Regions from separate parts of the Vibrio atlanticus genome, predicted to be linked through region 4. Evidence: predicted binding sites of a transcription regulator. Region 4 holds the regulator's gene; each other region holds the start of a gene.
The links. The regulator MetJ, encoded in region 4, represses methionine synthesis genes. The targets are predictions, from matches to a motif close to TTAGACNTNTANANGTCTAA.
Positions count from the first base shown of each region.

Region 1 (7,953 bases), 1.3 Mb from region 4:
TCCACCGTGATTTTATTGATGCGACCTGTAAAAAGTACAATCTCGATATGACCATCGCCTTCGAAACCAACTTATTGCCAATGATTCTTTCTATAGTAAAACGAGAGTTTGCCATTACTGCGCTGCTGAGTTTGGTCACAGAATACGAAGAAGACGTCGTGGGGGTGCCATTTAAAGATCCTGTAAAACTCAATCTATCTTTGGCTTGGAGAAAGGAAGGGTACCTGTCGAAGGCAGACCGAACCTTTATTGATTTCGTTAAGCGCTACGTGTGATTTAGAATGGTATAGAACAACAAAGCCCGAGCATCCTAGATTGGACATTCGGGCTTTATTTTATAGAAGTATTACTGGCTTAGAGCACTTAGGTACTCTTTGAGTTATACATCTTATCGAAGTTCTTCTGATTCCAGCCGACCATCACCTGGTCGCCGATTTTAAGTACGGGGATAGAGCGAGCTCCCATCGCTTGCAACTCTTTACGACCACGCTGCATCTTTGCATTCGTTAGGCGGTAAACAATTTTCTTTGAATCCAAATAGCGCTGTGCATCTTTACAGTGCGGGCATTTGTCTGCGACGTACAATACAACACGTTTCATTTTTATAATCTCTTTTTGAGTCTAGCTCTTGGTGAATCTCGCTAAAGTGTAACGAATCCTAGGTGATTAGAAAAGTGTGATCAGTTACACTATGCGGCTCAATTTTCAAGACCACAACGTATTGTCGTGGTGTAACTTGTACGGTCTTTCAGCATGCATCCTTCTTTACGCTATATCCAAGGCTACCCGAAGCACATTCTCGACCCGGTAACTCAACTAGTTGAATCGGGAAAGTTGGTGCCGTGGTTCGAAGCTCGCTACCCAAAGAATCATGAAATAAAAAGCGAGAAAGCCCTGTTTGACTATGCGATTGAGATTAAAAATCGTTATATGAAAAAAACACCACCGATCAGTAAAGTGATTTATGACGGCAAGATACACCTAATCAATAATGCATTAGGTCTGCACTCTTACGTCGCGAAAAATCACGGTGGAAAGATCAAATCGAAGAATGAGATCCGTATCGCCAGTGTTTTTAAAAATGCGCCAGAACCTTTGCTGAGAATGTTGGTGGTACACGAACTGGCGCACATCAAAGAGAAAGAGCACGACAAAGCCTTTTACCAACTATGCTGTCACATGGAACCGGAATATCATCAACTTGAGTTAGATGCCCGTTTATTCATGATGTATTTAGATTTAAAGAAGTAGCCCAATGAGCCAATCACAAAATAGAACGACGCTAAGCCTGTCGAAAAACAGTACCTCCGCAGCAAAAACAAAAGATAACCAAGCTAACGAAGGTAACAGTACGCAAGGTAACCGTAAGCAAGGTGATGTTAAGCCAAGTGCAGGTAAACCAAGCAGCGACAAGCGTATTTCTTCAAAGAACACATCGGATAAAAACCGAAAGAGTACAGTTTCAAAAGGCGCTAGTAACAACAAAGCAAAGCGACCTTTTGCAAAAGATAGCAAAGGTAAGCCGGGCGCTAATAAAGGGCCATCGAATAAGGCGTCTTTCAATAAAACTGTATTTAACAAGAATGCAGCACAGAAAAGACGTTCGGCAGAGAAGCCTCAAGGTGGATTACACCCAAGAAACCAACACACAGGTCGCTACGACTTTGAGTTATTGGTTGCAGCGTTACCTGAGCTAAAAGAACATCTGATCAAGAACCCGGTGGGCGAAGACACCGTTAATTTCTCTGATCCATTGGCTGTTAAGCTACTTAACAAGGCTTTACTGGCGCATCACTATGGCGTTAAGCATTGGGATATTCCTGCTGGTTACTTGTGCCCACCAATTCCTGGCCGTGCAGATTATATCCACAGAGTGGCAGACATCCTAAACAGCGATGGACAAGGTGAGCCTTATAATCACGCCTCTGTGAAAGCATTAGATATCGGTGTTGGTGCAAACTGTATTTACCCAATCATTGGCGCGACAGAGTATAAGTGGCGCTGTACGGGTACGGATGTCGATTCAGTCTCCATCAAAACAGCGAACTTCATTGCTGAAAGTAACCCTAATCTAAAAGGTAAGATCCGAGCTCGTCTACAAGCGGACTCTGAATCTATCTTTAAGGGCGTGATTAAGGATAATGAACGTTACGATGTCACTATTTGTAACCCTCCATTCCATAGTTCTCTAGAAGAGGCGGAAAAGGGGTCACAACGTAAACTGGATAACTTAGCGGCAAACCGAGCTAAGAAAGCGGGCAAGTCATTCAAGCCCGAGATGAATAAGAAGCCAGCCAAATCGATTAAGCAAGAGAAACCAACCTTAAACTTTGGTGGCCAAAAATCTGAACTTTGGTGTCCGGGTGGCGAAGCTGCTTTCATTATGAAAATGGCGAGAGAGAGCCAACTTTTTGCTACTCAAGTATTGTGGTTTACGACATTGATTTCTAAGAAAGATAACGTCGATATGGTTCGTTCAGAGCTGGGTAAGCTAAGAGCTAAACAAGTAAAAGTGGTTGAGATGTCGCAAGGCCAGAAGGTGAGTCGCTTTATCGCATGGACCTTTATGGACGACGAGCAAAGACAAGAGTGGATCACGCTAAAATAGCGGCTGCGCTAAGTTAAGACATTAAGTTGAAATTACGTACGGGCTTGTTGTTAACGCAACAAGCCCGTTTTTTGTGTTTTTCATATGCACTATGCAGAAAGTAACTCATCTAACTTACTCTGATATTTCTTCTCTAGAGCACTGTTACCTGCTTTGTTTTCGAGATCGACCAAGATTTTAAGCGATGGAATTTGGTAGCCATAACGTTGGTGGAATTTGAACAAACGAAGCCTAGCGTCGTTGTAATCGGCGTCACTCACTTCAATTTTTGATAGTTGTAGTATCGATTTTACGCGATTTGGATCGTGGTCAATCGCTCGTGTGAAGTAGTATTTTGCTTGGTCGGTATTACCAGCCTTAAACGCGCAGAATGCCGCATTCTCATAACTTGCAGAGACAAGGTAGTAGTAGGGTTGGTCAATTGCGCGATTGAAATATTTATCAGCTTGCTCGTATTCGCCTTGTTTACACAAGAACGTACCGTAGTTATTCAATACATTGCCGTTTCTTGAATCTAGACTGAGTGCTTTGCGGTAAGTGGTTCTTGCTTCATCTACTTCGCCAACTTGCTCGTAATAATGTGCCATCGAAAGTTGGGCGCGGTAATAGCTAGGAGCGTGTTTGATAGCGAGCTCTAGGTTTTCACGTGCCTTGACCATATTACCTTGTCCCATGTAGCCCAAACCCAATTCAATACGTGATTGAGACATCGCAATTGGGTCACTTGCCATTTTTGGTGGCCCTTCGGTTACAGAAACACAACCTACCAAAGAGAGAGAGGCGAGTAGCGTGATATGAGATATCAGGGTGGATTTTGGTAATAGCGACTTGTTAGGCATGTGCAGCTCCTTTTGAACACAAACCTATGATATGAAATCGAACATATTTAAGTGTTAGATAGATTATGGAATGCGACCCAAACACCATAAAAAAAACCGTGTCCCATTTGGTGTTTTATCAACAACCTATGGAACACAGCTTAATTGTTCTTTATCTGGATAGCCAACTGTCTAAATAGCTTGTTAGCTTGTTAGCTTGTTAGCATATAGGCAAAATGCCTAGTTGGCTTTTTAGTTAGATGACTTATCGTTTAGTCGTCTTTGGTGAAGTTGTCTTCGCTGAAGTGATCCAGATCGTAAGGTGTTTGTTGGTAAACGCAGTAGTTAAGCCAGTTTGAAAACAATAAGTGTCCATGACTACGCCAACTTGCTACAGGCTTGTTGTCTGGATTGTTGTTCGGGTAGTAGTTAATTGGAATAACAGGCTCCATGCCTTCACCCAAATCACGAATGTATTCATTGTGAAGTGTATGAGCATCATATTCAGGGTGACCGGTTACAAACACGTTTCGCTTATCTTTGGTTGCCGCTAGGTATACGCCCGCCACATCAGAAGTCGCAAGAACATCAAGGTCAGTATGTTCGGCTAAGTATTCCTGAGAGAAATCAGCATAGCGAGAGTGTGGTGCCAAGAAGGTATCGTCGAAGCCTCGTAAAATTGGGTGGTACGGGTTATGTATCTCGTGGTTGTAAACCCCAGAAAGCTTATCTTTACGAGTTCGCTTTGGTAAATCATACAAGAGCTTTAAGCCAGCTTGAGCAGCCCAACACACATACAAGGTTGAGGTCACATGCTTGTTTGCCCATTCCATGATGGTTTTTAGATGATCCCAGTAGATAACGTCTTCAAATTGAACCAGGCCAAGTGGCGCACCAGTGATGATCAATCCATCAAAGTTTCTCCCTTTGACCATTTCAAATTGACGGTAGAAGTTATCAAGGTGTTCTGTCGGCGTGTTTTTACTTGGTCGGTCATCAATACGCAACAGCTCTACATCGACTTGCAGTGGGCTGTTGGATAGTAGGCGTAAGAATTGAGTTTCAGTTTCAATCTTCTTTGGCATTAGGTTGAGGATCAAGACTCGAAGTGGACGAATTTCCTGTGTCGATGCTCTTGATAGCGGCATAATAAAGATGTTTTCTTCACGAAGAACATCAGATGCTGGCAATTGGTCTGGAATGCGAATAGGCAAAGCTTTCTCCCTAAGCTAGATATGTAGACGTCTATACATCTAAATCTATAGTAGTTTGATACGCTTGTCGATATACAAAATGGATAGTTGTAAATTATTTGTGTTTGCTTTCAGAAGTCATTCACCGACGTCGAGGGGATTCTCATTGTATTCAGTGATTATCTGAGTCGAGTATAAGGACTCGGTTTTCGGATGTTGAGCAACGGCAGTTATCAGAGAAACTCGTCACTATTTAAGATAAACTCATGTTTTAAAATTAGCCTGTAAAGTGACAGATGAAGTTAATACTCATTCGAGGGTTGCCCGGTTCCGGCAAGTCAACAAAAGCAAAAACCTACGATGCATTGCATGTCGAAGCGGATATGTATTACGTGAATGAGCAAGGCGACTATAATTTTGACCCAAGGCAGTTGCAGCAAGCGCATGAGTGGTGTCAGAACACTGCAGAAGACGGCTTGAAGCAAGGGTTAGACGTTGTGGTGTCGAATACTTTTATTAAGCAGTGGGAAATGAAAGCCTACCGCCAACTCGCACTCAAATATAAAGCGGATTTAGTTATAGAAGTGTGCCGAGAGCAATATGGCAGCATTCACGACATTGAACCGTCGGTGATTAAGCGCATGGCAAAAGATTGGCAAGAATAGCCTCGTGCTTATCCAGCTTGGGTGAGTGGCAAATAGAATTAATTAATAGAACAACTCCAAGGTAACGATTGAAATGGCAAAGCGCTCTGTTGTGGTCGACATGACATCTTACGGCATCTATACAACGTGGGATTCCAAATCTAAAGATCTTCCAAAAATCCAAGAGTTCACCACTACCGTTGATGCTGAAATCGACGTGGAATTTGGCTATATCTTGAATATCAAAAAAGCCAAAGGTGAAAAAATCCGTTACTGCATCTATCACCCGAACATCACCACCGACACGGGTGAAGTGCTCGAACCGTTCGATGGTGAAGAGCATGTCGGCAACAATGACTGGGATTTTTACTTAGGCGATACTATCTGGGCGCCTGTCTCCAACAAACTCGGTAAATGGCGCATGACCGTCGAGCTAAAAGGCAACATCATTGCTGATAAGACATTCGACCTTGTTGCGAAAGACGAAGGGCAGTTTTGGAAGCGTAGGGGTTTTTAGATTAGAACTTCTGTCTAAATTAAGACAACAAAAAAGCCGAGTCACACGCTACATGTGAACTCGGCTTTTTGACGTTAACTAGATGGCATTTTCTATTTCGTCAACGAATAAGACAGGCTTGTTAACAAATAAGGCCGGCTAGTTAACCAGTAAGACTATTGAGTCACGTAAGCCACAACAAACTCAGTGATTGCGACCATGTCTTTCACTGCAATGTACTCTTCAGTGGTGTGAACTTTCGCCATACCAGTAGAAAGGTTAACTGTTGTTAGGCCTTTCGCGTTGAAGTTGTTTGCATCGCTACCGCCGCCAGTGCGTTTAGTGTTCGCTGTTACGCCAAGCTTCTCGAATGCGGATTTGATAGAAAGAATGTGTGGGTGATCGTCTGCGATAACGAATGCATCGTAAGCACGAGTCGACTCGATTTCTACTTCAGCACCGAACTGTTTTGCACTCTCTTGGAATGTAGAGATCATGTGCTCAACTTGAGCTGTTAGCTTTTCTCCGTTTAGAGAGCGAGCTTCAGCCACGACTTTAAGTTCTGGCATTACGATGTTAGTCGCTTGACCGCCTTCAACAATACCGACGTTTGCTGTTGTTTCTTCATCGATACGAAGCAGATTCATCTTAGTGATCGCGTCTGCTGCAACTTGAATGGCACTGATGCCTTCTTCTGGCGCTAAACCCGCGTGAGCAGGGCGCCCTTTGAACTTCGCAACGATTTTCTGTTGGCCAGGTGCTGCATTTACGATAGTGCCGATCGGGCCGCCTGTATCAAGTACGATAGCGTGCTCAGACTGAATGTAAGACATATCGAAGTTTAAAGAACCGAACAGACCGCCTTCTTCGAATACTGTAAATGCGATCTCGATAGTTTTGTGCTCTTGGCCTTCAGATTTGATGCAACGAACTGCTTCCATGATAGCTGCGATACCAGACTTGTCGTCGCCACCTAGAATTGTGTTGCCTTTTGAACGGATGATACCGTCTTCGATGATTGGCTCAATGCCGATACCTGGCGTTACTGTGTCCATGTGGCAGCTGAATACTGTGCTACCTGGAAGAGTGCCATCTAGACGAGCGTAGATGTTGAAACCGTTAGACACTTCTTCAGGAACCGCCAGTTTGTGAACTTCAAAACCCAGCTCACCGAGTTGCTCAGCCAAAGCTTCAGCAATCGCTTTTTCGTTACGAGATTCACTATCAATTTTCACTAGATCGCAGAAATGTTCTACGAGACGTTGTTCATTAATTTGGGTCATTGTTAATTCTCATTTTGCTCCGTTGTTTCTAAAAAAGTCACGGAGGCTGGAACAGGAAAATAACTATAACGCCTTTTTACAGAATCATTGCCTGAGTTAAATCAAGAAAATTATCTGATTATTCTAATTTATGAGAAAAATACTACGCGGATCGACCCATGTGCAGGATTTAAATCTCCATATGTGTCGGGTACAATGTGAAACCGCTTAAGGTAACCGTCGATTAAATTGGTATGCAATCAGTAATGGCACTTATAAATGAATAACAACAGAGTGTTAGGCTCATTTTTTCTCGTCGTACTGATCAGTGTTGTACTAGGATTGTATTTACTCTATCCAACTTATGACGACGATTTACAGACTATTCGACCAGAAACCCCAGGCGCGTACAGTCCCGAAAAAGAGTTATCAGCGACTCAATATGGCGCTGAACTCATTGAAATCCTTAATGTGTCTCGCGGTGATCCCAAACTTGCCTCCCAAAAGCTTGAAACCTTAAAAGCAACGAGCCCTACGCAACATAAAGCCATCTATCGTGGTTATGAACTAATGATTTTATCGAATCTCGCACAGCATGATCTCGATAAACAGGCTGTGTCTGAATACACACGACAGATCAAGGCATTAGCACAGCGTGAAGATATGGGGTGGTTAAAGGCGCAATCTTTAGTTGAACTAGCGATTGAGCAGATGAGTCAAGGTGAATTAGTAGAGGCTGAATCTCAAGTTAAAGCAGCAATAAGTATCGCTGAATCAATCCAGTATGAAGAACTGTTGATAAAAGCCTACAACACTGTGGGGTCGATCAAAAACATCCAAAATGATTTTTCCGAAGCTCAGTATTTTTTTCATAAGGGCTTAAATCTTGGCAAGAAATACCCACGGCATATCTATAACAGTAAGTTGATGTC
Region 1 covers NZ_AP025460.1:1,895,252-1,903,204, reverse strand. Annotated here, with positions in the region: gene OCV30_RS08475 (LysR family transcriptional regulator) at 1-275, shown strand, start outside; gene OCV30_RS08470 (glutaredoxin family protein) at 364-600, opposite strand; gene OCV30_RS08465 (YgjP-like metallopeptidase domain-containing protein) at 754-1,251, shown strand; gene rlmF (23S rRNA (adenine(1618)-N(6))-methyltransferase RlmF) at 1,256-2,608, shown strand; gene pilW (type IV pilus biogenesis/stability protein PilW) at 2,698-3,447, opposite strand; gene metA (homoserine O-acetyltransferase MetA) at 3,699-4,640, opposite strand; gene OCV30_RS08445 (ATP-binding protein) at 4,916-5,284, shown strand; gene OCV30_RS08440 (DUF3859 domain-containing protein) at 5,358-5,780, shown strand; gene OCV30_RS08435 (M20/M25/M40 family metallo-hydrolase) at 5,936-7,042, opposite strand; gene OCV30_RS08430 (tetratricopeptide repeat-containing diguanylate cyclase) at 7,301-7,953, shown strand, end outside.
Region 1: metA (homoserine O-acetyltransferase MetA) is a predicted target of MetJ. The motif match lies at 4,664-4,683, and genes of this name have one in related genera.

Region 2 (7,953 bases), 490 kb from region 4:
ATTGCTGACAATGTTCCAACGTAGTTGAAGACATCTCACCAACCGTCACGCTACCGTATTTCTGGAATACTGCTTCGCTGATTTCTTTCAGGTATTCGTGCACTCGTGGGCCATCGGTATAGAAACGGCGACCATCACCGATATCATCATTAGGGAAATCTTGCTGCTTTGAAATCAGGTTGATTACATCTAAACGGAAACCATCGACACCCTTCTCAGCCCAGAAGCTAATAACATCTTTCACTTCTTCACGTACAACCGGATTCTCCCAGTTAAGGTCGGCCTGTTCTTTTGCAAATAAGTGCAGGAAATATTGCCCAGTCGCCTCATCTATCTCCCATGCATTACCACCGAACTTCGACTGCCAGTTGGTTGGTGCTTGGCCTTTCACAGGGTCTTTCCAGATGTAGTAATCGCGGTATGGGCTGTTTTTGTCACCCAATGCAGACTGAAACCATGCATGATCTGTTGAAGTATGGTTGACTACAATATCCATCACGATGCGGATGCCACGTTGGTGCGCTTCAGACAATAACAGGTCGAAGTCTTCCATGGTACCGAATTGAGGGTTTATCGCGTAGTAGTCTGAGATATCGTAACCATTGTCGATCATGGGTGACGCGTAGACTGGGGTTAGCCAAATCGCATCTACACTCAAATGTTTGAGGTAATCCAGTTTCGAAATGATCCCTTTGATATCGCCAGTACCCTTACTGCCACTGTCGCAGAAGCTCTTTGGGTAGATTTGATAGATGGTCGCGGTTTTCCACCAGCTTTCATCATGTTCAGTCATCGCCATCTCTAACACTCACTTACCAGAAAATATAAAATAAAAATCACCATGCAAATCATGGTCGAATAGCCGTTATAACTGAGAGAAAAAGCTATAACTAAGAGAAAAGCGATGACTCAATTGAATCATCGCTTGTTAAATGCATTACGCGTTGGCGGTTTCTAGCTCGCCTTTCATCTGTGCTCGTTTATAGAAGAACAATGTCAGCGTTATCGGTAGTACAATCGCCACCAGCATCGCGACTAAGTAAATCGACCAATATTGAGGTTGAATCGATAAGATGCCCGGCAAGCCACCAACACCGATACCATTCGCCATCACACCTGCACTACCACAGATTGCAGCCGCTGCGGCACTGCCGATCATTGCGCTCAGCATTGGGAATTTGTATTTAAGGTTGATGCCGTACATCGCTGGTTCCGTCACACCTAAGTACGCAGAGATTGCCGCAGGTACCGAGATGTCTCGTTCGCCTTCGCGCTTACTCAAAATGATGATGCCGACAACCGCTGAAGCTTGTGCAATGTTTGATAGCGCAATCAAAGGCCAGATTGGTGTGCCACCTAAGTCTTGCATCAGTTGTAAGTCCACAGCGTTGGTTGTGTGGTGAATACCCGTAATAACCAAAGGTGCGTATAGGAAGCCAAAGACCACTGAACCAAGAACCGCGAAGTCACCTGTCATTGCCACTTTGGCAGCGAATGCCACACCATCACCCAACATACGACCGAATGGGCCAATAAAGGCGTGAGCCAGAATCACAGACAAGATGATCGAGACAAATGGCACGACAACTAGGTACAGATAAGAGGGTACAATGCGCTTAAGGTTGGTCTCAATGAAAGCCAGAGCCACGCCCGCTAACATCGCAGGGATCACCTGAGCTTGATAACCGACTTTCTCAATCACGAACAAACCAAAGTCCCACACCTCAGGTACCGATTTACCTATCATGTAAGCGTTCATCAATTGTGGGGAAACCAAGGTCACACCGAGCGTGATACCCAAAATAGGGGTTCCGCCGAGTTTCTTAACCGTTGCCCAACACACACCAACCGGTAGGAAGAAGAAGATCGCTTCGCCAATCAACCACAAGAAAGAATGAACGGTAGCCCAGAATTGGCTTACCTCAACCAAGGTTTTGCCGTCGAACATGCGAATGTCGCCAATCACATTACGGAAACCAAGAATCAAACCACCCGTAATAATGGCAGGTAGCAGTGGTACGAAAATTTCGGCTAAATGGGAGATACCACGCTCAAGGAAGTTCATGTTCTGGCGAGCCGCTAGTTTCGCCTCATCTTTTGATGATGCATCTTTACCGGTTTGCTCAATAAGAAGGGCGTACACCTCATCAACCTCGGTGCCAATAACCACTTGAAATTGACCTGCGTTAGTAAAGCAGCCTTTTACCAGCTTAAGCTTCTCCAATTCTGCTTTGTTCGCTTGTTCCGTATCATTCAATACAAAACGCAGTCGAGTCAGACAATGGCTGACACTCGCAATATTCTCTTTGCCACCGACTAACTCGATAAGACGCGCAACGTCTTGCTTCGCTATCTTACTCATACTACCCCACCCTGGTTTCATTCAATTACTCATCTAAACCATGCAGCGATAACCACTCGATTCAGATTAATGGGAACATTCCCAATTGCGGATATTATAATGCCCTCATGAATAATAAATTGAAATGGGAACAGTCCCATTAATTGAAAGAGATCACACTCTAATTTTAATCTAAGCGGTTCAATTTCGCTTGATTGAGTGGATTATAGAATAGGAGATTGAGTGTGATGAGAGATCTCTGCATTGCCTAAAAGCTGAGAGATCAATAGATTAGCGGCTAATTTCCCCGCAGATTGATATCCAGGATCAATGCTAAATACTCGAGGGAACAAGAAAGAGAGAAGATCATTGCCACCAACGCCAGTCACCACCACATCTTCACGTTGTAACTCTTGCAGACGTTTGATTACGCCAAGAGCCAGTGTATCACTCGCACAGACAATCGCTTGAGTCGCAGGAGCAAGCACCTCATCCACCAACTGATAAGCGCTTTCATGATGAAGTTGACCAGTACGATAGTTGGCAATCACTCCAGCGCTTTCACACCAATCTAGATAGGCCTTAAGACGCAGTTCACCGGTTGATTTGTCGCTAGGATCAACGCCAATGAAACCAACGTCAGAGATCCCTTGATCCGACAGATGCGCCAACGCACTATTGATCACCTGTTGGTTATCATAGTTAATCGACGTCACGTTCTCGGTATCCAGAGCAATCACCACCGCTTTGTGTTCCCAAGCTTCGATTGCAGGAATATCGCAGTCAGTAAAGCCAAACACAATAATGCCATCTACATTACGACGCTTAAGAACCTGAAGGTGCTCGTTGGCTTTTTTTCTGTCTAGCTGACTTTCCATGATCACGACATCGTAATCTGCTCGATACAATTCAGCCAGCATGGTGCTAACCGCTTTGTTTTCAGAGGGAGAATCCAGACGAGAAATGATGACACCGATGACTTTTTGACTGCCACCACGCATCGACTGCGCAGACTTCGAAGGCGTGTACCCTGATTCTTGAATTACTCTTTCCACCCTTTCACGGGTTTCAGGTTTTACTTTGGGATCATTGGTCAGAACGCGAGATACGGTAGACTTACCAACACCGGACAGCTTAGCAATATCGAGAATAGTGAGTTTTTTGCTCATAAAAAGTCTGACGTTAAAGGGAAGAGAAAGAAAAAGTGAGAGCGAACTCCCTCACTTAACTGTTTGTAAATCCTAGTCGTTCACTATGACCTACTTTCGGCAGTTTTTATAGATAACACGACCAAGTTCTAGACGTGCATTGTCACCTTTAGTTCGTAAAGTTACGCTATTGATCAGTTCAGAGGTTCCATCATCTAAGATGTACTTCGTTCCTGAGCCTGCCGCTATTTGAGTGAGGCGATATTCATTATCGGGTAAACGTAATACCGCTTTTTCATCAACAAGGTAAGCGACCTTAAATGAAGCGTCAGACTCACATTGATAAGTCACGAATTGATCGTCCGATACTGCGCTCTCAGTCTCAGGAGCTGCTGATTTAGAGCATCCGAATAACGCTACCGTACATAGAGATGCTATCAACAATGCTTTCATACTGCGTTCCTCATCTTTATATAGTGAATAACACTTATATCTAAGTGAAAGAGACTTAGTGTCTTAACCTTTTAAGAATGCTGGTACATCTTTAATACTGTCAAGCACGACACTTGCAAGCGCTTCACCTTTTTCAGTGATTGGCTTACCGGTTCTCACCAACACTCTAGTACCAACACCAGCGGCTTCTGCAGCCATCATGTCTTCAGCTTTATCGCCGATCATGACCGAGTTAGCCATATCAATCTTCAGAAAGTCACGCGCAGAAATGAACATGCCTGGCTTTGGTTTACGACATTCACAATCTTGTTTGTAGTCACCAACACCGTGCTCAGCGTGGTGCGGGCAGTAATAAATACCATCTAGCTCAACGCCGTTATCAACAAAGTTCCAATCCATCCACTGCGTTAGAGAAAGAAAACGGTCTTCACTAAACATGCCGCGAGCAATACCAGATTGGTTGGTCACTAACACCAATAAATAACCCATATCTTTAAACGCTTTCGCCGCTTCAAACACACCATCGATGTATTCAAAGTCATGTTCATCATGTACGTAGCCGTGATCAACGTTAATCACACCATCACGATCTAAAAAAACAGCAGGTTTAGACAAAATTCAGTTCTCTATCAACTCTCTATTAATCATTAATTATTACACGCTTTATTTGCTTCATCACTATCTATTTAGTTTTGCGTTCGTTAACGATTTGTTTCTAGTTTAACTTCGCAACTCGCGTTTAGCCGTCTAGACGTAAAAATATCTATTGACTTAGATCATAGAACACCATAGCATCATCTGTAAATCGAGTGAGTCATCAATATATTATTCTGTTCTACCTGCACGGGTTTCTCTATGATTAAAGTGAATCAAGTCAATAAGGTTTTTTATCAAGGCACTAAAGAAATCAATGCCTTAATTGATATCAACCTCCACATACCTCAAGGTCAAATCTTTGGAGTCATCGGCTCTTCAGGTGCAGGCAAAAGTACCCTTATCCGTTGTGTAAACATGTTGGAAGCTCCAACATCAGGTGAAGTGATTGTTGACGGTATCGACCTGACAAAACTCAGCAAATCAGAACTTAGCGAAGCACGCCGTAACATCGGCATGATATTCCAACACTTCAATCTGCTGTCTTCTCGTACTGTATTTAACAATGTAGCACTGCCTTTAGAGCTTGCTGGTAAAGATAAAGCTGCGATTGAAGCGAAAGTGAGTGAACTACTTGAGCTTGTCGGCCTATCTGATAAGCGTGATACCTACCCTGCGAACTTAAGTGGTGGTCAAAAGCAGCGTGTCGCGATTGCTCGTGCGCTAGCTTCAGACCCGAAAGTACTACTGTGTGATGAAGCGACCAGTGCTCTGGATCCAGCAACGACTCAATCTATTCTTGAGCTACTACGTGAAATCAACCGCAAGCTACACATCACGATCCTACTTATTACGCACGAGATGGACGTAGTTAAGAGCATTTGTCACGAAGTCGCGATCATTGGTGGTGGCGAGCTAGTAGAGAAAGGCACAGTTGGCGACATATTCGCACACCCTAAGACAGAGCTAGCACATCAGTTTATTCGCTCAACGCTAGACCTATCTATCCCTGAAGATTATCAAGCGCGTTTGCAAGAGACTCGTGTTAACAGTAGCTACCCATTAGTACGTCTTGAGTTTACTGGTGCAACGGTTGATGCTCCGCTGATGACGCAAATTGCTCGTAAATTCAATATCGATGTCAGCATCTTAAGCTCTGACCTCGATTACGCCGGCGGCGTGAAGTTCGGCATGATGGTCGCAGAGCTGTTCGGTAACGAAGCCGATGATAATGCTGCTATCCAATTCCTACGCGACAACAATGTAAAAGTAGAGGTGCTTGGTTATGTCCTTTAGTTTCAACGAGATTGCTGACTGGATCAGCCTTAACGGCAACCTTCTATTGGAAGCAACAGGCGAGACACTTTACATGGTTGCTGTTGCTGGCATCGTTGGTTTCGCTGTCGGTATCCCATTAGGCGTGATTCTACACACGACTAAAAAAGGTGGTCTGTTAGAGAACACCAAGCTAAACAAAATTCTTGGTGCGGTTGTGAACGTGGGCCGTTCTGTGCCTTTCTTAGTACTGATGGTAGCGATCATCCCTCTCACCAAGATGCTGATTGGTACCTTCATCGGTACAACCGCAGCGATTGTTCCGCTGACGATTGGTGCTATCCCATTCGTAGCTCGACTTATCGAGAGTGCACTACTTGAAGTACCAACAGGTCTAGTGGAAGCAGCTCAGTCAATGGGCGCAACACCAACACAAATCATCAATAAGGTTCTGCTTCCTGAAGCACTGCCGACTATCATCAACTCAGTGACGATTACGCTAGTGACTCTTGTGAGTTACTCGGCAATGGCCGGAACTGTGGGTGGTGGTGGCCTAGGTGATGTCGCGATTCGTTACGGATTTCACCGCTACGATGTGACCATTATGGCAGTGACAGTCGTCATGTTGATTGTGCTAGTACAAATTATTCAATCAATCGGTGATTCATTAGTTCGCCGCGTTGACCACAGATAACGACTTACAGACCAAAATCAAAGTCATCTGAACCAAATTAAATAGATTTATTAAAAGGAGATTATTATGAAATTTAACCTTAAAGGTTTACTTACTATTGCAGCAGCAGCTTCAGCGCTAGTACTAGCAGGTTGTGGTGATAAAGAAGTCGATACTTCTAAGATCAAAGTTGGCGTAATGGCAGGTGCAGAAGCACAAGTTGCTGAAGTAGCAGCTAAAGTCGCGAAAGAGCAATACGGCCTGGATGTTGAACTGGTCACTTTTACGGATTATGTAACACCTAACGCAGCGCTAGATGATGGTTCTATCGACATCAATGCATTCCAACACACGCCGTACCTAGATCAGCAAGTGGCTGACCGTGGTTACAAGCTAACGGTCGCTGGTAACACTTTTGTTTACCCTATTGCAGGTTACTCTAAAGAAATTAAATCGGTAGATGAAATCCAAGATGGTGCTCGTATCGCTGTACCAAACGATCCAACAAACCTAGGTCGTTCTCTACTGCTTCTTGAGCAGCAAGGTTTACTTGAACTTCGTGAAGGTGCAGGTCTTCTAGCTACCGTTCGTGACATCGTTGGTAACCCTAAGAACCTAACGATTGTTGAACTAGACGCAGCTCAACTGCCACGTTCTCTTGATGATGTAACTTTATCTATCATCAACACTACTTACGCGAGCTCTATCAACCTGACTCCACAAAAAGACGGCGTATTCGTTGAAGACAAAGATTCTCCATACGTGAACCTAATCGTTTCTCGTGAAGACAACCTAAATGCAGAAAACGTACAAAACTTCGTTAAAGCATATCAAACTGAAGAAGTGTACAACGCAGCTTCTGACATCTTCCAAGGTGGCGTAGTTAAAGGTTGGTAATCAGCTTAAATAGACACTTATAGATACCGAAAGGGGCTGACTCAATGTCAGCCCCTTTTTTAATGATGAAAGTTTGCTAAAAAGTAAAGCTTCTCAGGGTGAATCAAACGAAGTCGATTACTTGAGGTGATCCCAAGAAATGTTGGATACCAGACGGCAATCATCACACTTGAAATAGAAAATATCGTGGATCGGCGCATCTAACAGCCATTCACCACCACATTGTGGGCATTTGCGCTCTTTTTCATCTTTCAGGCTGATCCCACCGACACGATATAAGTAGTAGTAAGTTGGAATCTTAGTCAGAAATTCAATGCGCCCTCTTAGACCCCAACCGCGTTTAAACAGCACACTCTTAGTATCACTGATCTCGGTTAGCGTTGCATGTTCAGCACGGCAACCACCACCCATTTGCACTTCATCACAGGCTTGCCATTCGGTTTGCCATTTCAGTACGGCTTTATGATCGCCATTAAATGTCGGCGGGTTACGATATAGTGGGATCGGCAACAAGCTGTCGCCACTGCGCAGCGGTGAACAGGTATGCACGAACGTCGTGTACAACACCTGCC
Region 2 covers NZ_AP025460.1:2,670,567-2,678,519, forward strand. Annotated here, with positions in the region: gene treC (alpha,alpha-phosphotrehalase) at 1-799, opposite strand, end outside; gene treB (PTS trehalose transporter subunit IIBC) at 938-2,362, opposite strand; gene treR (trehalose operon repressor TreR) at 2,566-3,510, opposite strand; gene OCV30_RS11895 (MliC family protein) at 3,601-3,942, opposite strand; gene gmhB (D-glycero-beta-D-manno-heptose 1,7-bisphosphate 7-phosphatase) at 4,006-4,557, opposite strand; gene metN (methionine ABC transporter ATP-binding protein MetN) at 4,798-5,832, shown strand; gene OCV30_RS11910 (methionine ABC transporter permease) at 5,822-6,505, shown strand; gene OCV30_RS11915 (MetQ/NlpA family lipoprotein) at 6,572-7,381, shown strand; gene OCV30_RS11920 (Zn-ribbon-containing protein) at 7,499-7,953, opposite strand, start outside.
Region 2: metN (methionine ABC transporter ATP-binding protein MetN) is a predicted target of MetJ. The motif match lies at 4,682-4,701, and genes of this name have one in related genera.

Region 3 (7,953 bases), 1.6 Mb from region 4:
AAGCCAGTACTTGATCACGGCATTGGTGATCGCTATAAAGTTTGTGGCGCGACATTCAACTACGTTGCTGTAGACGAAAGCGGTAAACCTCGCCCAATCAAAAAATAGCAATTTTCGTTGAGCTCATGATGTCGATGGTCTTTAGTTTTTATAAATGAAATTACTAGAGACCATACAATTCTCTTGTACCAATTCACCTCGCACCAATTCACAATTTCTTATCATTGGCTCTTCCAATACCAATTAGTTCGCGTAAATTAGCCAGATAACTAATTTAATCGCTCTAATTCAGTGAAGTAACATAAGGATATCTCAACATGTGGTACGTAATTTTTTCTCAAGACGTCGAAAACTCATTAGAAAAACGCCTAAGTGTTCGCCCACAACATCTAGAACGCCTACAAACACTTCACGATGAAGGCCGACTGTTAACAGCAGGCCCAATGCCAGCCATTGATTCAGATAACCCTGGCGAAGCAGGCTTCACAGGCTCTACTGTTATTGCTGAATTCAACTCTTTGGAAGACGCACAAGCATGGGCTGATGCAGACCCGTACATCGCTGCTGGTGTCTACCAGAATGTAATTGTTAAACCATTCAAGAAAGTATTTTAACGTGAAAAAATGGATTATTGGGTCACTGGCTATTGCCCTACTCGCAGGCTGTAGCTCATCAAGTGAACAAGACAAACAAAGACAGTTAGAGATGATGGCTCACCATCGTGCGGGCGTTTTATCTGCCGGCCTACCTATTGAGTATGGTCCACTCTCTATCATGCGTGTGCTAGCAAAAAATACTGTCGTCGAAATCATGATGATCTACAACCAAGATGCAAAAGGTGCTAAGCCTTTAAACCAAGTTGTAGATATGAGTGTGAATAGCTACTGCACCAACTCTGAAGTAAGAGCTAACCTCGACATGGGCTTAGCTTACAACATCAAAATTCGCAATACACGCGGACAACTGATGGTTGAAAAGCTGATCAGCAAAGAGACTTGCCAGAGCAGCAGCTAGATTCGATATTCGAACAAGCATAAAACCAGAAGGCCTCGCAAATGCGAGGCCTTTTTTGTGGTTCATCGTGGAGTAGAGGGTCAATCAAATCTTAGACTAAATTATGCCTCAGCGGATCCCCACTCTTTACGCAGTGTCTTCGTCGCCGAAACTAAGTTAGTAAGTGCCGCTTCTGTCTCTGCCCAGTTACGAGTCTTTAATCCGCAATCAGGGTTTGCCCACAAACGTTCTGCAGGTATTTTTTCTGCCGCTTTCTTAAGTAAATCTACAATCCACTCTTCTGAAGGGATGTTTGGCGAGTGAATATCATAAACGCCAGGTCCAATCGCATTCGGATAGTTAAACTCTTCAAACGCTTTCAGCAATTCCATGTTCGAGCGAGAAGTCTCAATGGTAATCACATCGGCATCTAGCGCGGCCACTGAATCAATGATCTCGTTGAACTCGCTATAACACATATGGGTATGAATCTGAGTTTCTGGTTTAGCACTCGCCGCTGAGATCTTAAAGGCATCCACTGCCCATTCTAAGTACTCTGCATGGTCGCGTTTTTTCAAAGGCAAACCTTCGCGAATAGCAGGCTCATCGATTTGGATTATGTTAATACCTGCGTCTTGTAAATCAGACACTTCATCACGTAGAGCAAACGCCAGTTGGTTAGTGATCTCTTTGCGTGAGATGTCTTCACGAGGGAATGTCCAACATAGAATAGTGACTGGTCCGGTCAGCATGCCTTTCATCTGTTTCGAGGTCAGGGATTGCGCATAAGTCGACCACTCGACCGTCATTGGTTTTTCACGCTCGATATCCGCAACCACAATCGCCGGTTTCACGCAGCGAGAGCCATAGCTTTGTACCCAACCAAACTTAGTGGTTTGGAAGCCTGCTAGGTTTTCTGCAAAGTACTCCACCATGTCATTGCGTTCCGCCTCGCCATGCACAAGCACATCCAAATCTAAGGCTTCTTGGCGTTTAACCGCATCAGCAATATGACCTTTCAATGCGGTTGTGTATTCCGCTTCATTCAGTTTGCCAGTTCGGTAAGCACTACGCTGAAGACGAATCTCTCCTGTCTGTGGGAACGAACCAATGGTTGTGGTTGGTAACAGCGGTAAGCCGAGAACTTCAGACTGATGCGCTGCACGCTCTGCGTATGGAGCACTGCGTTCTGCCAGTGCTTTGGTAATGGTATTGATACGAGCCTGAACTTGTGGCTTGTTCACATGAATCGCGCTCTTACGGGCAACAATTGGTTGGCTGTAAGTCTCACACGCCAAAATGGCCTTTTGATCGCCGTCTAACGCCGCACCCAACAAGCTCACCTCGGTCACTTTCTGTTTTGCAAAGGCAAACCAACTCTTCACTTCTTCGCTAAGCGTTTCTTCTAACTCCAAATCAACAGGACTATGCAGCAATGAACATGAACTTGCGATCCAAAGCTTATCTCCTAGTTTGTCTTTCACAGGTTGCAGTAACTCAAGCTGCGCGGCTAAGTCAGCTCGCCACACATTGCGTCCATTGATTGCACCCGCAGAAAGTACCCAATCTTCCGGTAGTTTATTAACCACTTCATCGAGTTGCTGCGGTGCTGCTGCTAAGTCGATATGTAAGCCGTTGATAGGCAGATCTACGATTTTATCTAATGTATCTGTGACCGAATCAAAGTAAGTGGTAAGTAGTAGTTTTACATCGCCTTGAATCACTTGGTAAGCCAGCTTGAATGAATCTACCCACTGATTATCAAGCTCCAAAGCCAGGATTGGCTCATCAATTTGGACCCACTCTACGCCAAGCTTTGAGAGCTTTGCCAAAATGGCTTGATACGCGGTAAGAAGGCGAGGAAGTAGAGATAAGCGGTCAAACCCATCTTCCACTTCTTTGCCTAGGTATAAGTAAGAGAGTGGCCCAAGGAGTACAGGCTTAACTTTGTGTCCTGCTTTAATCGCTTCATTCACTTCATCAAACAGTTGAGGCCAACTTACTTCAAAAGAGTCATCTTTGCTGAACTCAGGAACAATGTAGTGATAGTTAGTGTTGAACCACTTGGTCATGTCAGAAGCAGCTGAACTGTCTTTAGTGACATCATTCGACGTATGCGAACCACCGCAGCAAGTAGATTGAACTTGAGACTGACCACGACCAACGCGGAACAAGGTATCTAAATCTGGGAAGGCTTTTTCATCTTCTGATCCACCAGCATGGCGCTTGGGAACGTGGCCTAGAAGTAGAGTCGTAGTTAGTACATGGTCATACCATGCGAAGTCACCCGCAGTTGCAAAGCTTAGATTCGCGTCAGCTTGTACATTCCAGTTACGATTTCTTAATTCACTGCCGGTCTGCTTGAGCTCAGATTGATCGATCTCACCGCGCCAGTACTTCTCGAGAGTGAATTTGAGTTCGCGTTTTTCACCGATACGTGGGTAGCCAAGAATATGCGTTGTTGTCGTCATGTGTCTGTTCCTTATTCGATAATTTTAATTTCCGGTCAGACGGTTTAGTCCGTAGTTTTAACTTTCAACCGAGGCGTCTGGATGGCTAAACTATCTCCCTAATCTGAACGATGAACAAGGTCCAAATATTCATCTTGTTTATTAATAATTTTCATCTTTGATAATCTAACTGCTAATTTATTAAATCCATCTGGACATCTAGACGTTTACAAATGAAAGAAAACACCGTAGGGTGATTATTAAGAAATATTGAATTGGCTTAGGGAATATGAGGAATACTCATGATAGAGCTTAAACACCTTCGGACATTGACCACCTTGAGAGACAGCGGCTCGCTAACCGCGACTGCAACTTCTCTTCATCTGACTCAGTCGGCACTTTCTCACCAGTTGAAAGACCTTGAGGCCCGTATTGGCGGTCAGCTCTTTTTGCGTAAAACAAGGCCGGTTAAATTTACCTCGGAAGGCGAAATTTTGTTAAAACTGGCTGATGAGATACAGCCACAAATCGCAAAAGCTGAAAACGAAATCGCAAGCCTAAAAGAGGATGTGAATGGCCGATTGCACATGGCGATCGAGTGTCACTCATGCTTCCAATGGCTAATGCCCGCTTTGAAGGAATACCAAGTTGCTTGGCCAAGCGTGACCTTAGATTTCTCGTCAGGGTTTGGGTTCGAGCCTCTACCGGCATTGATGGCTGGAGAACTCGATTTGGTGATCACCTCTGATATACAGCCCCGTTCTGAAGTTCACTACGAACCGCTTTTCGATTTTGAGATGCGTTTGATCACCGCGATCAACTCTCCTTTAGCCGAAAAGCCGAGTATTGAACCGCAAGATCTTAGTGATATTACGATGCTCTCTTATCCGGTTCAAAAGCAGCGTCTCGATGTAGTGAAACACTTTTTGCAACCAGCAGGCGTTGAACCAAAGAAATGGAAACAAGCAGACAACACATTGATGCTGGTGCAAATGGTATCGGCAGGCTTAGGGGTTGCTGCGTTGCCAAATTGGGCAATCAGTGAATTTTCGAGACAAGGGTTAATCGCCAGTAAACCATTGGGTAACGGGCTTTCAAGAAGGTTGTTCGCAGCGGTAAGAAACTCAGAAAAAGACAAACGTTACCTACAAGCTTTCTTTAGCACGGCAAGACAGCAAAGTAAGAGTCACCTAGATGGCATTGAGGTCGTTTAAGAGACTCGTTGTTGGGTTAATTTATGCATGCGTTGAACCTGATAGGTATGCGCCAAAAACAAAAAAGTCACAGATTATCTGTGACTTTTTTATTTCCAATACCGACAACAGGCAATGAGTGTTAATTCGCGATAGAAGAAACTCTCATTGTGAGCTTATCTTGAGTAAGACTTGAACTGGTTAGTCAATGGATCGTATTGATAGCCCAACATATCAAGCTTGCCTACAACACTTTCTATATCCATTTCATACATACTGATCAGCTCTTCAAAGCTATCGCATTCTAAGCGAAGTTTTTCATTCACGATTCCCAGCAAAATAATGCTATCGAAACCTTTGACGTTGCTTAAATCCATCCCGTACTCCTAACGAACACACCGACTAGATTTAAGTTTAGAACGCTTACCAACACCACGCTAAAAAACAGATCACACTTTTTCGATTCAACACCGAAAGGCTTGTGAGATCAGTAACCGCCTACATCGCCCAAACTGGCGTTAAACCAACAGCCGCCGCCAATAACATCAACAATGAAATAGTCAGCTGAAGCTTTTCAGGGGTTTTAACGAACAATAAATGCCAACACCACACCACGATAGCTGAGATTAGCAAAGCAAAGCTAAACAGCAGAGTTGAAATCATGGGCTCTAATTGAGCTTCAGACAGAGAGTAAACATTGATGACCGTCGCCAAAACCACCAACATCCCCGTCAGCACACCAACAACGGGCAGAACACGGTGAAAAGCCTGTAAGCGTGTTCTTGCAATCGTCAGCAGTAAATGACCAAACGCTGCCCCCAATAAAACCACGAGTAATAAAGTGCTAATAATACCGACTGTGGTTGCTTGCTCCGTCGCTTGTATAGCAACGTATGACAGTGCTAAACCACAAGCTAAATACATCACCCAAATAGGGCCAGAATCTCGAGTCTTCTTGGTTTGAACTTGAGAATAGAAATAAAAGATCGCGAACACGACAAGAAATGCTTCAATTCTTAATGAGGCAACGGCAAGCCAAAGCACGCCAATTGCAGGCAACATCTTGTGAATGCGGCCACGTTGTCCCGGGCAAATATCCCCTTTCACTAAGATGAGGGTTAAGATCAGTTGGGCTCCTAATAGCATCGGAGCAAATTGTACTAATAACGTTTCGACCATTGTGGATCTACTTCTTCAAACTTATTTTCGCGAATAATATCAAAAACTGGTGCGAACACTAATCAAAATCATAAATTAGAGACGAGATTCAAGGCTTCAACTATGCTGATGTATGGCTCTTCTGTCGCCATTTACCGTAAAAACACGAAAGACATCAAAACTAACATGGGCATGTTCTACTGGCTAGTCTAGTCTCATGCCGCTATAATTCCCGCCTCAAAAATCAGAGGTTGAAATATGTACAGCGATATCACTCCTATTCACGAACACAAAAAATACTGGGCCGAGTGCTACGGAACTGCACCTTTTTTGCCTACCAGTAGAAAGGAGATGGATGCTCTTGGATGGGATAGCTGTGACATTATTATTGTAACTGGTGACGCTTATGTCGATCACCCGAGCTTTGGCATGGCTATCATTGGTCGCCTTCTTGAAGCTCAAGGATTCCGCGTGGGCATTATTGCGCAACCAAAGTGGGACAATAAAGACGCCTTCATGAAGCTAGGTAAACCTAACCTATTCTTCGGCATTACAGCGGGTAACATGGACTCCATGATCAACCGCTACACCTCTGATCGCAAATTACGTCACGATGATGCTTATACGCCAAACAACGAAGGTGGCAAGCGTCCTGACCGTGCAACTCTAGTTTATTCCCAACGTTGTCGCGAAGCCTACAAAGGCACGCCAATCGTTCTTGGTGGTATCGAAGCAAGTTTGCGCCGTGTGGCTCACTACGACTACTGGTCAGATAAAGTTCGTCGCTCTGTATTGTTTGACGCAAAAGCAGATATTCTTCTTTTTGGTAACGCTGAGCGTGCACTGGTTGAAGTGGCACACCGCATTGCCGATGGCGAAGACATGTCTACGCTGACCAATATCCGCGGTACTGCTATCAATCTTCCTGCTGCCCCAGAAGGCTTCAAGATCATTGACTCTTCTCGTATCGAAAAGCCGAACAAAGCGTACGTTCCGGTTAACCCTTACGAAGTTGAAACCCAGTGTGATACTAAGAAAGACGAAAAAGAAGAAGTAAAAGCGCAACCTATTACTATTCGTCCTTCTCGTCACGACGCAAAAACAACCGCGGTTCGTATCCCAGGTTACGAAAAGCTAAACAATGACCGTATTCTTTACGCTCACGCTAGCCGTATTCTGCACCTTGAGACAAACCCGTACTCAGGTCGAGCTTTGATTCAACGTCACGGTGATCGCGAACTTTGGGTTAACCAAGCGCCGATTCCATTGACCACAGAAGAGATGGACTACGTGTTTGGCCTTGCTTATAAGCGTGTTCCGCACCCTATGTACGGCAAAGCGAAAATCCCTGCATACGACATGATCAAAACCTCGGTTAACATCATGCGTGGTTGTTTTGGTGGCTGTTCTTTCTGTTCAATCACAGAGCACGAAGGTCGCATCATCCAGAACCGTTCGAAAGAATCTATCTTGGATGAAATCGAAGACATTAAAGATAAAGTGCCGGGCTTCACCGGTACTATTTCTGATTTGGGCGGCCCAACGGCGAACATGTACCGTTTAGGTTGTTCAGATCCTAAAGCAGAAATTAACTGTCGTCGTCCATCATGCGTGTTCCCGAAAATCTGTGAAAAGCTAAACACAGACCATCAACACACCATCGACCTGTACCGCTCTGCGAGAAAAGTACCGGGCGTTAAGAAGATCATGATCGCTTCTGGTGTACGTTACGACTTAGCGATTGAATCTCCAGAATACGTTCGTGAGCTTGTGACTCACCACGTTGGTGGTTACTTGAAGATTGCTCCAGAGCATACTGAAAAAGGTCCACTGGATCTGATGATGAAGCCGGGTATGGGCACTTACGATCGTTTCAAAGAGATGTTCGAGAAATACAGCGCTGAAGCCGGTAAGAAACAGTACCTAATTCCTTACTTCATCTCTGCTCACCCGGGCACAGAAGATGAAGACATGCTTAACCTTGCAATGTGGCTGAAAAAGCACAACTACGAGTGTGACCAAGTACAGAACTTCTATCCATCGCCAATGTGTAATGCAACGTCGATGTACTACTCAGAGACCAACCCTCTGAAACGCGTGAAATATAAGAAGCGTGAAGATGTTCCTGTACCGAAAGGTGATCGTCAACGTCGTCTGCA
Region 3 covers NZ_AP025460.1:1,319,189-1,327,141, reverse strand. Annotated here, with positions in the region: gene yciA (acyl-CoA thioester hydrolase YciA) at 1-108, shown strand, start outside; gene OCV30_RS06055 (YciI family protein) at 318-614, shown strand; gene OCV30_RS06050 (GspS/AspS pilotin family protein) at 616-1,014, shown strand; gene metE (5-methyltetrahydropteroyltriglutamate--homocysteine S-methyltransferase) at 1,116-3,464, opposite strand; gene OCV30_RS06040 (LysR substrate-binding domain-containing protein) at 3,746-4,657, shown strand; gene OCV30_RS06035 (DUF4250 domain-containing protein) at 4,813-5,013, opposite strand; gene OCV30_RS06030 (hypothetical protein) at 5,135-5,815, opposite strand; gene OCV30_RS06025 (YgiQ family radical SAM protein) at 6,146-7,953, shown strand, end outside.
Region 3: metE (5-methyltetrahydropteroyltriglutamate--homocysteine S-methyltransferase) is a predicted target of MetJ. The motif match lies at 3,655-3,674, and genes of this name have one in related genera.

Region 4 (7,953 bases):
TAACGCTTGTTTACCTTGGTCGAGAATCGGCTTGATCATATTCAGGTAGACTTCGGTCTTACCTGAGCCAGTTACACCCTCTAGCAAGAAGCAACCAAAGTCGGTTTGACTATTTACTGTCGCTATTGCTATAGCCTGTTCTTCATTGAGTTTTGGCTTATCTTGATCGTTTTCGAGCTCAACTGGCCACGGCTGGCGCTTCGGCTTTTTCTCTACTGATTCAACCCAGCCTTTCTCTTCCAACGTCTTAAGTACCGCGCTGCCCACTTCTTCATCAATGAATTCTTGATGGGGAACTGGGCCGTGCTCAAGCATGTGCATTACTTTGGCTTGTTTGACGGCACGGCCAAAGCCCTGCATCAGTTGATCTCTACCTGACGAGGTCAGTTGCCATTCAACAAGCGTCGCGAAGTCGGCCGCTTTGCCCTTTCGTAAGGCGCTTGGTAGTGCGTTGGCCAAGGTTTCACCTAGTGGATACTGATAGAACTGGCTGCACCATACCAAGAGTGAGTAGACCGATTCCGGCCAAACGGGTTGGTTGTCTAGTAAGGCTTTAATGGGCTTGAGTTTGTCTAACTCGAATTCAGATTCGTTAACCAGAGCCGTAACAATGCCTGTTAAGGTTTGTCGTCCAAAAGGCACAGAGACTCGACCGCCAATAATCGGAAATAGGTGGCTAGGAATCTTGTAATCGAACTGCTTGTCGAGTGGAACAGGCAGTGCCACACGGGCAATCATTGGACGCATAAAGGGACGGCTTTATCTGAGTTGACGAGAGCGAACAGTCTAATGGATAAGGGCGTTAAATTCGAGGAGCAGTTTAGATGACAGAGCTTACTTGAGGCTTGAATGCTACTGGAGCCAGAAAATAACGCTTAATAGAAGGTTTAAGGACAGTGTTGGTGAAAAATGTATCAAATCAGTTGATCCTACCTCACAGATTCATTACTATACTGCGCCTTAAAGGTATGGCTTTATCGCGGTTTAGTGATACAGCGGTGTCTTTATTTATTTTTTAACTACGTGTGGTGTCCGGCTTAGAATCGGATGGCGACGCGGCCTAATTGAGGTTTTCCCATGAAAGTTGGTATCCACCCAGAATACAAAGCAGTTTCTGCAACTTGTTCTTGCGGCAACACATTTGAGTTCAACTCAACGCTAGCAAAAGAATCAATCCACCTAGACGTATGTGACAAATGTCACCCGTTCTACACTGGTAAGCAACGTATCGTAGATACAGGCGGCCGTGTTGATCGCTTCAACAAGCGTTTCGGTGCTCTTTCTAGCAAGAAGTAATTCTCGCTATTTAGACATAAAAAGGACACTTCGGTGTCCTTTTTTGTTGCCTGAAATTTGAAAAAATACTGAATCGTATTTCATTATTAGCTCATTTAAAGTGGTAGGTTACTGGCGTAAATTTTATTTCATCGCTTACCCCAACACTCCTTCCTCGAAATTCGCTCTAAAGTTGAGCAGGCGACAGTAATTTCAACTGCCCACTGGTCTTATTAGTAGTGAAATCTCGTTTTTTAATGATACAGATGCTTCAACCACCTAGGAACTTTGAAGTACATCCATTAACATGAACAAGATCCCCCAAATAATAATATCCTAGGAACCTACACCTATGTCTGAAGACAGCCGCCAAGATCAATCCTCTCAAGCGTTATCATCTGAAAAATCGTTATCGCCTCAAGAACAATTCCGTCAGCAAGCTCTTGATTATCATGAGTTCCCAATTCCAGGCAAAATTGCCGTAGAACTGACGAAGCCTGCAAACTCTGCAGAAGACCTAGCACTGGCATACAGCCCTGGCGTAGCTGAGCCTGTTCGCGAGATCGCACAGAATGTCGATAATGTTTATAAGTACACAGGTAAAGGCAACATGGTTGCAGTTATCTCTAACGGTACTGCAATTCTTGGCTTAGGTAATCTTGGTCCTATTGCTTCTAAACCAGTTATGGAAGGTAAAGCGCTACTGTTTAAGCGTTTTGCTGGTTTAGATTCTATCGATATTGAAGTAAAACACCGCACAATCGATGAGTTCGTTGATACGGTTGCGAATATTGCAGATACATTTGGTGGTATTAACCTAGAAGACATCAAAGCACCAGACTGTTTTGAAATCGAGCGTCGCCTGATTGAGCGTTGTGATGTACCTGTTTTCCATGATGATCAACACGGTACTGCGATTGTAACGGCAGCGGGTATGCTTAACGCGATCGAGCTTCAAGGTAAGAAACTGGAAGAGTGTAAGATCGTTTGTTTAGGTGCTGGCGCAGCAGCGGTTGCTTGTATGGAGCTACTGATTAAGTGTGGCGCTCAGCGTGAGAAGATCTACATGCTTGACCGTAAAGGTGTGATCCACACTCGTCGTGATGACTTGAATGAATATAAAGAGCTGTTCGCAAATAACACCGACAAGCGCACGCTTGAAGATGTTATCGAAGGCGCTGACCTGTTCTTGGGTGTATCGGGTCCTAATCTGCTACCAGCTAAGGCACTTACGCTGATGGCTGATAAGCCTGTTGTGTTTGCATGTTCAAACCCAGATCCAGAGATCAAGCCTGAGCTCGCACATGAAGTTCGTTCTGACCTAATCATGGGTACTGGCCGTAGTGATTACCCAAACCAAGTAAACAACGTACTTTGTTTCCCATTCATTTTCCGTGGTGCACTAGACGTGCGTGCGAGCGAAATCAATGACGAAATGAAGCTAGCGGCGGTTAAAGCGATTCGTGAGTTAGCAAAAGAAGAAGTTCCAGCTGAAGTACTGGCAGCTGCGGGCGAGACTGCACTGGAGTTCGGTAAGGGTTACATCATTCCTAAGCCAATGGACCCGCGTCTGCTTCCTCGCGTTGCAAAAGCAGTTGCTGAAGCGGCTGTTGAGTCTGGCGTTGCTCGAATTGAGATGCCTGCCAACTATATGGCTTAATGCCTTAATAGCTGTTGCTCTATTGAGCGAAAAAGAATAATAAAAAACCGACTCATAGGAGTAATGCCGATCGTTTAAGAAGACTTGAACGATCTTGCAGTTAGCAGATAATCCCCATCAACAACGTTGATGGGGATTTTTTTATGCTTGAACAAGAATTAGCAATGGCACACGAGACCATTGAAGATGCCGACAATTATGAATCTGTTGTCGACGCCATTCAGATTGAGTGGATAGAACAAGCTCTTCTTGAAACCAATAAAGCGAGCATAAGACGACGTCGGCTTCCCGCTCAGCAAGCTGTCTGGTTAGTTATTTGGATGGGGCTGCAACGCAACATGTCTATCAAAGAGGTGTGCAGTTCATTAGACATTGCACTTCAGCCTAAACCTGAAGATAGCTGGTCTCGTGTTGCACCCAGTGTCCTAACTGATTCACGCCGACGTCTAGATGAGAGTCCGTTAGCGGCTCTGTTTCACACAACGGTAAAGGCTTGGAATGGAGATATCCTTCAACAAGACAAAGACTTAGAGCTTAATGTTCTTGCTGTCGATGGGACAACATTTAGGTGCCAAGATTCCCCAGAGAACGCTGAAGAATTTGGGTTCATCTCTAAAAAATTGAAACCTTACCCTCAACTTCGTTTAGTCGCTTTGATGTCAACAGAAACTCGAATGATTATGGGGGCGGCTTTTGATGGCTGTCATGTCGGTGAAACGACCTTAGCTAAGCGCCTATTCAATGATATCCCCGCACATTCATTGACCTTATTTGATCGTTGTTATTTCTCGGCAGACCTCTTGTTGTCGTGGCAAGAGAGTGCGGAAAATGCTCACTGGTTAATGCCTGCAAAGCGTAAGCTACGCTATGAAGTGTTGGAGAAATATGCGGAGAACGACATGCTCATCTCAATGCCCATCTCTCCTCAAGCTCAACGGCAGAATCCGAATTTACCCGCACGTTGGGAAGCCAGATTAGTCCTATATCAAGAGCCAAAAGGTGAGATAAAAGGTTTTATTACTTCACTTACAGACCCTAGTAGATACTCGCTAGAAAGCCTGCTGCGTATTTATTGGCAACGCTGGGAGATAGAAGAAGGTTATGGTGAAATTAAACAGACTCAACTGCAAAGTCACGTCACTTTACGAAGTCGTTTTTCTGCCGGTGTGAAGCAAGAGCTGTGGGGCGTATTACTTGCCTATAACTTAGTGCGATTAGAGATGGTTAAGATAGCTTCAGAAGCCGGGGTTCGAGCGACTAGGGTCAGTTTTACCGCCGCAATTAACCTTATTGATGCGCAATTACGTTGGTTAGCTTTAAGTCCAGACGGAACTCTACCTGTAAAACTGAAAAGGATGAGAGACAGTTTGAGTCACTTCATTCTTCCAGATAAAAGAAAGGACCGAACGTTTCCACGTTCAGTCCTCTTTGTCCCAGCCAAATATCCGTTCAGGTTCAAGCAATAATGCTTATCCGAACGGCATTAGACTCATAGGAGTCGGTTTTTTTATGTCTATCATTCACAGCGCAGCTACAGATAACGTAGTGGGTGATGTGACAAATAGGGTTCAGCTATAGCGAATCAATAATGAAGGCGGTGACTGAGTTGTTTTTATTCTTCGTCAAACGCTTCGAACTCGATGCCCATCTCTGTCATCAGTTTTTTGACTTCAGTCGGGATGTCGTCTGGACGATCTTTACGAAGGTCTTCATCCGTTGGCAGTGGTTGGCCTGTGTACGCATGTAGAAAGGCTTCGCACAGTAGCTCACTGTTTGTTGCATGGCGTAGGTTATTGATCTGGCGGCGAGTGCGCTCGTCAGTAAGAACCTTTAACACTTTTAGAGGGATAGAAACTGTAATTTTCTTTACTTGTTCGCTTTTCTTTCCATGCTCAGCATATGGGCTTATGTATTCACCATTCCAGTCGGCCATTGCGTACCTTCATCACTTTAGTTGTTAGAATAAATTAATAGTGCTGATTTTAGCGGGATTTACTGCCATAAGCAAAGACATATAGACGTCCGGAAGTGTTGACGTCTCACGTTTATGAAAGTAAAGTGAGTAACATATATCTAACACAGCCACAAAATGCCGACAAGCAGCTGTGATTCTCAGACGCAAAACTTGTAAGGAAGCACCTATGAGCAGCCGGAAGCCAGCAACCATCGCAGTACGTACTGGCATCGAGTCAGACACGCAACACCATGCCGTTGTCCCACCTATTTATCTTTCGACTAACTATGGGTTTCCCGCTTTTGGTGAAGTGCCAAAGTATGATTATACCCGCTCTGGTAACCCAAACCGCGGTCTATTAGAAACGGCACTGTTTGAGCTTGAGTCTGGTAAAGGTGCGGTTGTCACTAACTGTGGTACGTCGGCACTTAACTTATGGGTATCCGCTTTCTTAGGTGGCGATGATCTTATTATTGCACCGCACGACTGCTATGGCGGTACTTACCGTCTGTTTAACACACGTTCACTCAAAGGTGACTTCAAAGTTCTGTTTGTTGATCAATCGGATCAAGCTGCACTGGATGCGGCGATCGCGCTTAAGCCAAAGTTGATCTTAATCGAAACGCCATCGAATCCATTGGTTCGTGTGGTTGATATTGCAGAAACTTGCCGTAAAGCGAAAGAAGTAGGTGCTCTGGTTGCTGTCGACAACACGTTTTTGACGCCTGTGTTCCAAAAGCCTTTAGAGCTGGGTGCGGATTTTGTTATCCACTCAACCACTAAATACATCAACGGACACTCAGATGTCATTGGTGGTGTTGTAGTTACTAAGACAGAAGAGCACGCTGAAGAGCTAGCATGGTGGGGTAACTGTATTGGTGCAACCGGCACACCATTTGATAGCTACATGACGCTACGTGGTATTCGTACGCTAGGTGCGCGTATGCGTGTTCACGAAGAGAGCTCACGTGAAATTCTGACGGCTCTGCAACAACAAGATCTGGTGGGTACGATTTACCACCCAAGCCTGACTGAACACCCGGGTCATGATATTGCCAAGAAACAGCAATCAGGTTTTGGCTCAATGTTGAGCTTTGAATTTGCGGGTTCATTCGAGGCACTTAAATATTTTGTGGATAAATTAGAGCTATTTTCTTTGGCGGAATCATTGGGCGGTGTTGAAAGCCTGATTTGTCATCCAGCGTCGATGACTCACCGTGCTATGGGCGAAGAAGCATTGGCAGAAGCGGGTGTTTCTCAACAATTACTGCGCCTTTCTGTTGGCCTTGAAGATGCAGAAGACTTGATTGATGATCTCAAGCAAGCGTTTGAAAAAACACAAGGCTTTATCGCAGAAGGGGAGGTTTAATAATGACAACCTTTCGCCAGCTACATAAATTTGGTGGCAGCAGCTTAGCGAACCCTGAATGTTACCAACGAGTGGTCAACATTCTTAGAGAATACTCATCAGCAACTGATTTAGTGGTTGTTTCGGCTGCGGGTAAAACAACTAACCGCTTGATTGAGTTTGTTGAAGCGCTCGACAAAGATGGCCGTATTGCTCACGAATGTCTACAAACCCTTCGTCAGTTCCAACTTGAGCTGATTGAAGCGCTGCTTGAAGGTGAGTCTGCGGCTCAGCTAACGGCCACTATTCAACAAGAATTTACTGCTTTGGGTGAGCTAACTGCTCCTCTAAGCGAATCGCAAAAAGCACAGGTGTTAGGACACGGTGAGGTTTGGTCTTCACGTTTGTTAGCCGCTCTGTTGTGCCAACATGACTTACAAGCAGTTGCTCAAGATGCGCGTGCCTTTTTACGTGCAGAAGCGGGTGCTCAACCCGAAGTGGATCGCGCGCGTGCTTATCCTCTGATTAAAGAAGTTTTGGCTCAGCATACGCATTGCCGAGTGGTGATTACGGGCTTTATGGCTCAGAACTGCGAAGGCGAAACGGTACTGCTAGGTCGTAACGGCTCGGATTACTCAGCAACTGTGATTGGCGCCTTGGCTGAAGTTGAACGTGTGACGATTTGGAGTGACGTGGCGGGCGTATACAGCGCTGACCCTCGTTTGGTTTCGGATGCGTGTTTACTGCCTCTGCTTCGCCTTGATGAAGCGAGTGAACTCGCTCGTCTGGCGGCTCCAGTGCTCCATAGCCGAACGCTACAGCCTGTGGCTCAAAGTGCTATGGATCTCAGCTTGCGCTGCAGCTACCAGCCGGAGGCGGGCTCTACACAGATAGAGCGTGTACTGGCATCGGGTCGTGGCGCAAAAATCATTACCTCTCTGGATGAAGTTCTGATCGTTCAGCTGACCTTTGGTCATGGCCATGATTTTGACCGCTTAGAAAGTGAAGTTCTTGAAGGTCTTAAGCGAGCTCAACTTGAGCCGCTTGCTTATGAGCTTGAACCCGATCAGCACTGTTTGCGCCTTGCTTATACAGAAGAGATCGCTGGTGGCGCTTTAGAATATCTACAAGATCACGCGATTGAAGCGGAAATTAAGCTTAAAGAAGGCTTCTCTCTGATTGCGGCGGTGGGTGCTGGTGTGACTAAGAACCCGAACCATTGTTATGGATTCTACCAACAACTCAAGAGCTCACCGGTTGAGTTTATCTCAGAAGCAAACTCTGGCTTGAGCTTAGTGGCTGTGATTCGTAAGAGTGAAACATCAAGCCTAGTGAAAGGCATTCACTCTCAACTGTTCCAAGCGCAGAAGCGTGTTGCGATTGCTTTATGTGGCAAGGGCAATATTGGTTCAAGTTGGTTAAGCCTGTTTGCTGAGCAAAAAGCGGAACTTGAAAAGCGTCGTGGAATGAACTTTGAATTGGTTGCGGTGGTTGATAGCCAAACTTATTGGTTCGATGATCAAGGCATTGATGCGACTTCTGTGAGCAAGCGTTTTGATGATGAAGCGATTGCCAATAACGGCAACGACTGGCTAGAGCGTTTGGGTTCTATTCAGGGCTACGATGAAGCGGTTGTGTTAGATGTTACGGCAAGCCCGGTGCTTGCTGCAAAATACCTGCAAGTCGCACAACAAGGTATTCACCTGATCTCGGCTA
Region 4 covers NZ_AP025460.1:3,161,680-3,169,632, reverse strand. Annotated here, with positions in the region: gene priA (primosomal protein N') at 1-747, opposite strand, end outside; gene rpmE (50S ribosomal protein L31) at 1,078-1,296, shown strand; gene OCV30_RS14305 (malic enzyme-like NAD(P)-binding protein) at 1,628-2,935, shown strand; gene OCV30_RS14300 (IS4-like element ISVbsp1 family transposase) at 3,079-4,401, shown strand; gene metJ (met regulon transcriptional regulator MetJ) at 4,548-4,868, opposite strand; gene OCV30_RS14290 (O-succinylhomoserine (thiol)-lyase) at 5,077-6,258, shown strand; gene OCV30_RS14285 (bifunctional aspartate kinase/homoserine dehydrogenase II) at 6,261-7,953, shown strand, end outside.